Regions from separate parts of the Microbulbifer sp. A4B17 genome, predicted to be linked through region 2. Evidence: riboswitches for the same ligand, from Rfam matches in the RefSeq annotation. Region 2 holds a riboswitch; the other holds the start of a gene.
The links. Region 2 has a riboswitch for thiamine pyrophosphate ahead of thiC (phosphomethylpyrimidine synthase ThiC). Riboswitches for the same ligand answer to the same signal wherever they lie in the genome.

Region 1 (4,215 bases), 640 kb from region 2:
TTCCCAGAGGGACATGGCCGCAATCGAAGCGCTGATTGCGGTGCTGATATCCTGGTCAAACATGCGCTTCTCCCGGGGCCAGGTCGCCGTCAATAAACTTACATACAAAAATGGCGCGGCCAAACTGTTCGTAGGATTTGCGCATTTCCAACTTGAGCACATCCATCAATAGATCGTAATCGCCAAACACCTGAGTACTCATTGTATTGGTGATTACCTTGAGTTCTGGGTGGCTGTTTAACTGTGCGATAAACGCTTGAATAGCCGAGATGTACTCGTCCTTTAACGGATACATACTGATTTCGACAGAGAGCTGCATAATTCCCCTCTTGATAGAGTGTTTTGGAGCAGCGAAGCGCTGCCCCAAAGTCACTGAGTGATTAGAAGGTGTAGGTGCCTGTTACCCCGGCAATCCGGGGCTCACCATACTGATAGTAGGGCTCGGGTGCGTAGCCATTAGCAGGATTATTGCCACCCTGGTTGCTGAAGTAGAACCCACGCACATAGTAACCTTCGTCAGTCAGGTTTCTTCCCCACAGGGAAACATCCCAGTTATCTCCCTGGTAGGTCAGGCGAGCATTAACCAGCTCGTAGGCTGTGGATTTTTCGTCGTGGCTATTTGAGAAGTAGAATTCGTCTTTGCCCTCAAGCTCCAATCGCAAGATCAGGTTTGGAAGCAGATCGATTTCTGTACCGGTAAAGAACTGGTAGTTGGGGGCGTGAGCGATATCGCGGCCATCCAGATCGACAGCGGCCAAACTGACCTCGGCGCTGTCATCGCGGGCATCGACATGGGAGCTGCTCTCGTAGCCTTCGAATTCGGCATTCAACCAGCCGGCTGAGGCGAAAAAGCGTAGGGTATCGGTAGCTTGGTAGTTCAATTCTACTTCGAGACCCACTGTATTTCCGCCAGCAGCATTGGCAAGGTAGTCACTAAATGATTTTTCTTCAGAGTCAAAAATAGAAACCTTGGCCTGAACGTCATCTCGATCCTGGTAGAAAGCCGCAACCTGAGCTTGCAAACGATTCTCCAGCCAGCTGCCTTTAACACCTAATTCATAGTTGAGCATATGTTCGGTATCGAACTCGAACATGTCACTGTTGATCTCAGTGTTGATTGTTGATTCTGAGATGATTCTGCCGTTTACCCCTCCGGCTTTGTAGCCCCGGGAAACCGTAGCGTAGAGCAGGGTGTTGTTGGTGTAATGGTATTGCAGGGAGATATTGCCGCCCCACAGATTTTCTCCATTATCTGCATCGATGCTATAGGAATCAGAGTAATCGGCCTCGCGTCTTTCCAGTCTCAGACCGGTGATCAAGTTGATCGCAGGGGTGATTTCCGTAGAGAGCTGGCCGTAGATGGCAGAGTTTTCAGTATCAAAAGTGCTGCGGAAGCTCTGGTTGCGATTCAGGTCCTCGCGCTCCGTGCGGCCATAAAGGCCCACAACCCAGTGACTGCGATCCCAGAATAACTTGGACTCTTCGGTAGAGAGTGCGCGAAGGTCAATGCTGATATTGTCTTTATCGCGCTGGTAATTATCTGTGGAGCTGTATTCCCAGGGATGAAAGCCGACATAGCTCCAATCCTCATCGTAGCCATATTCTGTATCTGAATCGGCGAGGCTGAGGGTGCCTTCTAGGGTAAAGTTCTCGTTACCAGACCATTGAGCAGTCAATGCGCCGGCAAAGGTTTCCTGGCGATCCCAGCCGGGCTGGTCAGATTGGGTTTCGCGAGTGTTATAGAGAGAGAAAGCATCGTAGCCATTATCAACGTCGATATAGAAGAGGGTAACGCCCAGCTTTAAATCGTCGGACGGGGAGTAGGCCAGCTTACCGCGCAGCACAGACTCATCAATATTGCTGGTGTCATCGCGGTTGAGATACACATTCTCGGTATAGCCGTCGGATTTGCGTTTGCTGGCAGCCAATCGATAGCCAAGAGCATCGCTCAAAGAACCACTGGTAGCCGCGGACAGACTCTGTCCATTGTACTCACTTAGCTCGGCGGACACCTTGGTGGTCGACTCACTGGTGGGCGCTGCACTGGTCATGTTGATCAGGCCGGCCAGGGCATTAGCGCCGTACACCGTGCCCTGTGGGCCCCGCAGGATTTCCACTTGGTCGATATCCAGGGTGCTGGCTGCGAGCCCCAGGCCAGTAAAGTCGATACCGTCGATGATCAGGCCAACTGAAGGGTTTACTGGGTCGATAAACTGGCTGCGCTCACCAATGCCGCGAATCTGTACAAATCGTCCCCTGGAGGCGCCAGAGGAAAAATTCACATTGGGCGCCATGTTTAAAAGCTGGTCCAGATTGGCCGCGCCCCGCGCATCGATCGCGCTTTCATCCAGTACGGTAACACTGGAAGGAAGCTCCAAAAGGTTGGTTTCCCGTAGTTGTGCCGTAACCACCACTTCCTCAAGCCCGGTTTCTGCGGTATCAGCGGTGGCGATACCGGCGAACAGGCTGCTGGCAAGGCTGACAGACCAGGCAATAGGGTGGGTGGGAAACTGTTTTTTCATGGTTCTCTCTCGAATAACGGCAGTGAAAGAGACCCGGAGTGCGACGTGGGGAGGTTTTGCTTTGTCTACCTATTCCTACGCCGGTATTAACCGGATCAGGTTCAAGGGTTTGTCGCGACAGACCAATTTGATCCCCGGACATCTCAGGCAAGGCCACCCCTTAGGTTTTGCGGGCGCGATGATAGCAGAAACTGGGGTATAAAGTGGTAAAAGCAAGGAAGGGAAAGCGCTTATGGATCAGGTATCTTACTTCAGTGGCAAGACGGCACTGATTACCGGTGGTGCTTCTGGAATCGGTGCGGCCTTGGCCTGTCGACTGGCAGCACTTGGGGCTCAAGTCATTATCTCGGATATCCAGCAGGACCTCGCTACGCAGGTTGTCAGCCAAATACAGGAGTCCGGTGGGAGAGCATCGTTTGTTCACTTGGATGTTCGTAACTTTGATCAATTTTTTCAGGTCATTAGTGAAATATCTCCGTTAGATTTCCTTTTTAACAATGCTGGTATAGGGGTGGGTGGATATTTTTCCGATCATAATCTTGAAGATTGGAAAGCGGCGATTGATATCAATTTGTTTGGCGTTTTTCATGGGCTCCAATGTGGTTTTCAGGTCATGAAGCGCCAGGGCTTTGGCCATATTATCAATACTGCCTCGATGGCGGCTTTAGTTCCGTCGCCAGCAAAACTTAAGTTGCTGTGGTGGCTGGAAAGATTATTTCCTTCTTTGCTGTGTCGCCTTTCCTTTAAACAGATGAAAAAAATACTTCAGCCTTTGGGGCTAAAATAATTGTATCTTTGGAAAGGCGGAGTAAATTGAAAAATGATAATTTCCTGTGACCACTGTGGTGAAGTTTGGGAGTTTGCTGATAAGGCCCTGCCGAACATTCAAAAAATTACGCGGAATTTTTCTGAAAGGCGTATTACCGTAAGTTTGATAAAAGCGCTGAGTGGTGAACTTAAATTGCCTATGCTCTACAGCAAAAAATTGGCTGTTCATATAACGGTAAGATCTGGGCACTGCTTTTACTGCCAGGAGCCCCTGGGCATAGAAGAGTCGTTTATAAAACACTGTGGGGGCTGTGGTGCCTTGAATTTGGATCGCAGATTCGCTTAATGGGGAGCAGCTTATTTAGAAGCACCCGGCGTGCCGAATTATCAGCATGCCGGGGTGGGGTAGGGGAATAACGGAAGCGATTACTTCTTCACCAGCAATAAACCTGTTTCAGTGTGCTCTGTATAGGGGAACTGATCGAAGAGCGCGAAGCGCTCAATGCGATGGGTTTTGGTCAGCGACTCCAGGTTTTCCAATTGGGTTTCCGGATTGCAGGAGATATACAGAATTCTCGGGAAGCGGGCGACCATCGCACAGGTGTCTTCATCCAAGCCGGCTCGGGGAGGATCAACCAGGACGGTGGAGAAATCGTAGCTATCCAGATCTATATCCTTAAGGCGGCGAAAGGGGCGTACCTTATCAATGGCCTGGGTAAATTCTTCACTGGATAGACGCACGATATCCAGATTGGTGATCTGGTTGTTGGCGATATTCTCCTGGGCGGAATTTACCGATACCTTGGAGATTTCAGTGGCCAGGACCTTGCGGAATTTCTCGCTGAGCGGGATGGTGAAATTGCCATTGCCACAGTAGAGCTCCAGCAGATCGCTATCACTGTCTCCGCAGGCACTTCTCGCCCAC
Region 2 (4,215 bases):
AAGAAATTTGAAATGTGTTTGTCTAATGAGACACCCAAAGAAGCGATGCTGAGTGATCGGGATAGAGCGCTTAGTCTTGGGCTTAAAAATGTTCCTGTAATTTTTATTAATGGCCTGTATCTGAAAGGACCGCGTGAATTTGAGCAATATGCCTACTGGATAGAAGAAGAGTTGCGCTCTATGGGTATAGACCCAAAGGAAAAATATGTCTGGAGAGAAAATGATAATATTGATGATAGGGGTTTGCCGGTCACCAGTTTGCCGCTTACTTTATTGGGAATTAGTGAGTCGAGTATTGATAACAGATCAAGGGTATTAATCGAAGTAGAAGAGGCTGCTGCCGAATACTACACTACAGGCCAATCACTGCTAGAAAATGTTTCATTGCTACGCATTCACTCTAATTTTGTAGTAATTGAAAATGGATTGGGCCTAGAGAAATTACCGTTGAAAGGTGAGGAGCAGGATATTATTCCCTTAACTTACTCACGCCAGCATGACAAGGAGTTGCGCCAGCGTATTGAAATGCCGCAGGGGGACAAAGGTAAAAAACTTATTGAACCGGATGGTGTATTGACTCTCGGTCAAGAGTGGTTGGCTAAGCAACTGGAGCAGCGTGAGTTACTGGAGGCAAAGTTTACTCAGGCAGAGTTGGAAGTAGAGGGCCACCACTTGATGCGCTTAGAAGGCGTGGCTGACAATGAGTTCTTTACTGCTCTGGGTTTTGAAGAAAATGATGTGCTGTTGAGGGTCAACGATAGCTGGGTTCATAGCGGTCAGAATGAACTATGGAATGCCCTTGCCAGTGGGAAAATAATAGATGTGGCTTTTATGAGAAAGGGTTTGCCGCATAGATTACAGTATGTGGTTGAAGAGCTTGGTTACTTCGAAGAAGAGTAAGGAAAATAAATAAAATAGGGCCCGCAGTAGCTGTGATTGAGGGCCCTATATTTACCGGGCAGTAAAACTTAATTATTTATCTGGATTTCCTTGCCATAGTAGATCAGCAACAACATTTTGCCCTTGAATACTGGGGTGGAAGCAATCTCCGCCGTCAATATCATCTTTATTAAACTGGAAAGTTCCAGCATTTAACTGATCCTCACCGGTGTACTCAGCAATAACTTCAACCCCATTCGTACCGTTATAACTTTCCGCTTCTTCTACAAGGATTTCGTTATAACGTTGTTGGGCCGCGGCTATTCCGTTATAACGAGTTGGAAAACTCTCACCATTCATGGTGCCGCCATTGGTGGCGATGCGGCAGATTCCGAATGTAGACCAGACGCTTTCGCAGTCTACCCGAGAATTACTACTTTGTTTATCCAGACCAGCTGCACGAAGATCGTGTACACGGGGTACCGAGCCGAGAACAATGGTTGAGCCATTGGGGAGTCCATCCACTAATTTGCCAAGTCCGGCTCGAACTGCCGATCGCCACTCACTATCCGTGTAAAGTGGATCATTGCAATTGGCTGGATCTACGCACCCTCGATTACAGATGTCATTACCGCCCAATACTACTTCGACATGATCAGGTTTATTACTCTGGGATAGAATCCGGTCGGCTTGAACGGAAAAATTATCGCCTCCACTACGCATTTCAGCACCGGACTCCGCTGCGTTTTTATTGGCAGCCATATTGGGATAGTTAACCTTGTATTTATCGTGAACGCTTTCCACTGAATTGTCGTCGCCGTCAAACCAGGAATGCTCGGGTTGATCTCCGCCCAGAAGACAAAATAGGTCCCAAAAATACTTATTACGGGTACAATCTGCACCGAATGCCATGGTAATGCTGTCACCCGCAGCAACAGACTTGGAGGGGGCTGCCATTGCTGGCTGTATCGACAAGATGCTCAAACAGAGCGTTACTAGAACTCCATATTTATTCAACATTGTATTTTCTCCCACATCGACTTTCGCCGTAAGTTGTTATCGTTTTTTTCACTGCTCCGGTAAACGTGAAGGAGTGTAGGACGCACTCAGGTATTGTGAGTGATGAATGCTTGAGACCCTTTGGTCAGTTATCAATAAATTGAAGTCTGTTGGAGTTTTGTCGCCAAGAGCATTGATTACTTTATTGGCGTTTCAAAGCTTTACTTTTTCTGGAACAGTTTTATGCCATCTGTTCTTCTTCTAGTGCTTCCACTATACTGCGCTCTGCTTGTCGGAGTGCCTGTGGGCTGAGATCGCTGTTGCGAGATCCGTTGAACCTGATCGGGGTAACCCCCGCGTAGGGAACAAGATCTGAAGTCGCCTGTTTTTTTACAGTTTGGCGGCTTTTCTCTTTGTATGTGCCCTGGATGCTGCGACCTTTAAATTCCCAAGTTTTAAGGTTACGCATGTCTGAAATCATTGAACAATCCGGTAAAGCCGGAAAATCCTCCCGCGCTGCCAGTCGCGATTCCGCCAAAGAATTTCTTGAGAATCTCACGGTTCAGTCTTTCCCCAATTCGAGCAAGGTGTATTTGCCCGGTGAAACTCCCGACATCCAGGTTGGTGCTCGTCAGATCTGTTTGGGAGATAGTTTGGTAGGTGGGGATGCAGAGAATCCGGTGTTTGAACCCAATGAGCCCCTCACCATTTACGATACTTCGGGACCCTATTCCGAGCCCAATTTTAAAGTGGATGTACGGGAAGGGCTGCCCAAATTGCGTCAGGGCTGGATAGAGGCCCGTAGAGATACCGAACTGCTGGATTCTCGCCAGGCGGCCTATAGCCAGAAGCGTATGGCGGACCAGGGACTGGATCATATCCGCTTTGAAAACCTTCCCAGCCCTCGCCGCGCCAAACCGGGACAGAATGTATCTCAGATGCACTATGCCCGCCGCGGCATTATTACCCCAGAGATGGAATTTATCGCAGTGCGCGAAAATATGGGGCGAGCCAAATTGGCGGCGGAAATGAGTGAAAGTGAATACCAGAAGGCACGTGATGGTATTTACATCCCCGAGCAAATCACGCCGGAATTTGTGCGCCGGGAAGTTGCAGAAGGGCGGGCAATTATCCCGGCGAATATTAATCACCCGGAAGTGGAGCCGATGATTATCGGGCGCAACTTCCTGTGCAAGGTGAATGCAAATATTGGTAATTCTGCTGTGACTTCTTCCATTGAAGAGGAAGTAGAGAAACTGGTTTGGTCTACCAAGTGGGGCGCGGACACGGTGATGGATCTGTCTACCGGTGCCAATATCCACGACACCCGCGAGTGGATTCTGCGCAACTCGCCAGTGCCCATCGGTACTGTGCCGATTTACCAGGCGCTGGAGAAAGTAAACGGAATTGCTGAAGATCTTAACTGGGATGTGTTCCGCGACACCTTGATTGAGCAGGCGGAGCAGGGGGTGGATTACTTCACTATTCATGCTGGCGTGCTTTTGCGCTATGTGCCGCTCACTGCCAAACGTATGACCGGGATTGTTTCTCGCGGTGGTTCCATTATGGCCAAGTGGTGCCTCGCCCATCACAAAGAGAACTTCCTCTACACCCACTTCGAGGAAATCTGCGAGATTATGAAGGCTTACGATGTGAGCTTCAGTCTCGGTGATGGCCTGCGCCCGGGCTCAATTGCGGATGCTAACGATGAAGCCCAGTTTGGCGAGCTGCACACGCTTGGCGAGTTGACTGAAATTGCCTGGAAGCACGATGTTCAGACCATGATCGAAGGCCCCGGTCATGTGGCTATCCATAAGATCAAAGAAAATATGGATGAGCAGCTGAAGCACTGCCACGGCGCACCTTTCTACACCCTAGGTCCATTGACCACGGATATTGCTCCCGGCTACGACCACATTACTTCCGGCATCGGCGCTGCACTTATCGGCACCTACGGCTGCGCCATGCTCTGCTATGTGACCCCCAAAGAGCACCTGGGCCTACCCAATAAAGAGGATGTTAAAGAGGGCCTTATGGCCTATAAGATTGCGGCTCATGCCGCAGACTTGGCCAAAGGGCATCCGCGGGCACAGAAGCGCGATGACGCCCTGTCAAAAGCCCGCTTTGAATTCCGTTGGGAAGATCAGTTCAACCTCGGCTTGGACCCGGAGCGGGCACGCACCTATCACGATGAAACCTTGCCAAAGGAATCCGGCAAGGTAGCTCACTTCTGCTCCATGTGCGGCCCGAAATTCTGCTCCATGAAAATCACCCAGGATGTGCGCGATTATGCGGCCAAGCAGGAAGCGGCACAGGGCATGGAGGAAATGTCGATTA

Region 1: linked by a shared signal. The riboswitch ahead of BTJ40_RS13570 (TonB-dependent receptor) and the one ahead of thiC (phosphomethylpyrimidine synthase ThiC) in region 2 are both predicted to bind thiamine pyrophosphate.

What each region holds. Positions count from the first base shown of each region.
Region 1 is NZ_CP029064.1:3,047,453-3,051,667, reverse strand. It holds gene pnuC (nicotinamide riboside transporter PnuC) at 1-63, opposite strand, end outside; gene BTJ40_RS13575 (hypothetical protein) at 56-319, opposite strand; gene BTJ40_RS13570 (TonB-dependent receptor) at 381-2,522, opposite strand; TPP riboswitch at 2,578-2,693, opposite strand; gene BTJ40_RS13565 (SDR family NAD(P)-dependent oxidoreductase) at 2,755-3,309, shown strand; gene trmA (tRNA (uridine(54)-C5)-methyltransferase TrmA) at 3,717-4,215, opposite strand, start outside.
Region 2 is NZ_CP029064.1:3,686,407-3,690,621, reverse strand. It holds gene BTJ40_RS16240 (thioredoxin domain-containing protein) at 1-900, shown strand, start outside; gene BTJ40_RS16235 (SGNH/GDSL hydrolase family protein) at 973-1,899, opposite strand; TPP riboswitch at 2,162-2,260, shown strand; gene thiC (phosphomethylpyrimidine synthase ThiC) at 2,346-4,215, shown strand, end outside.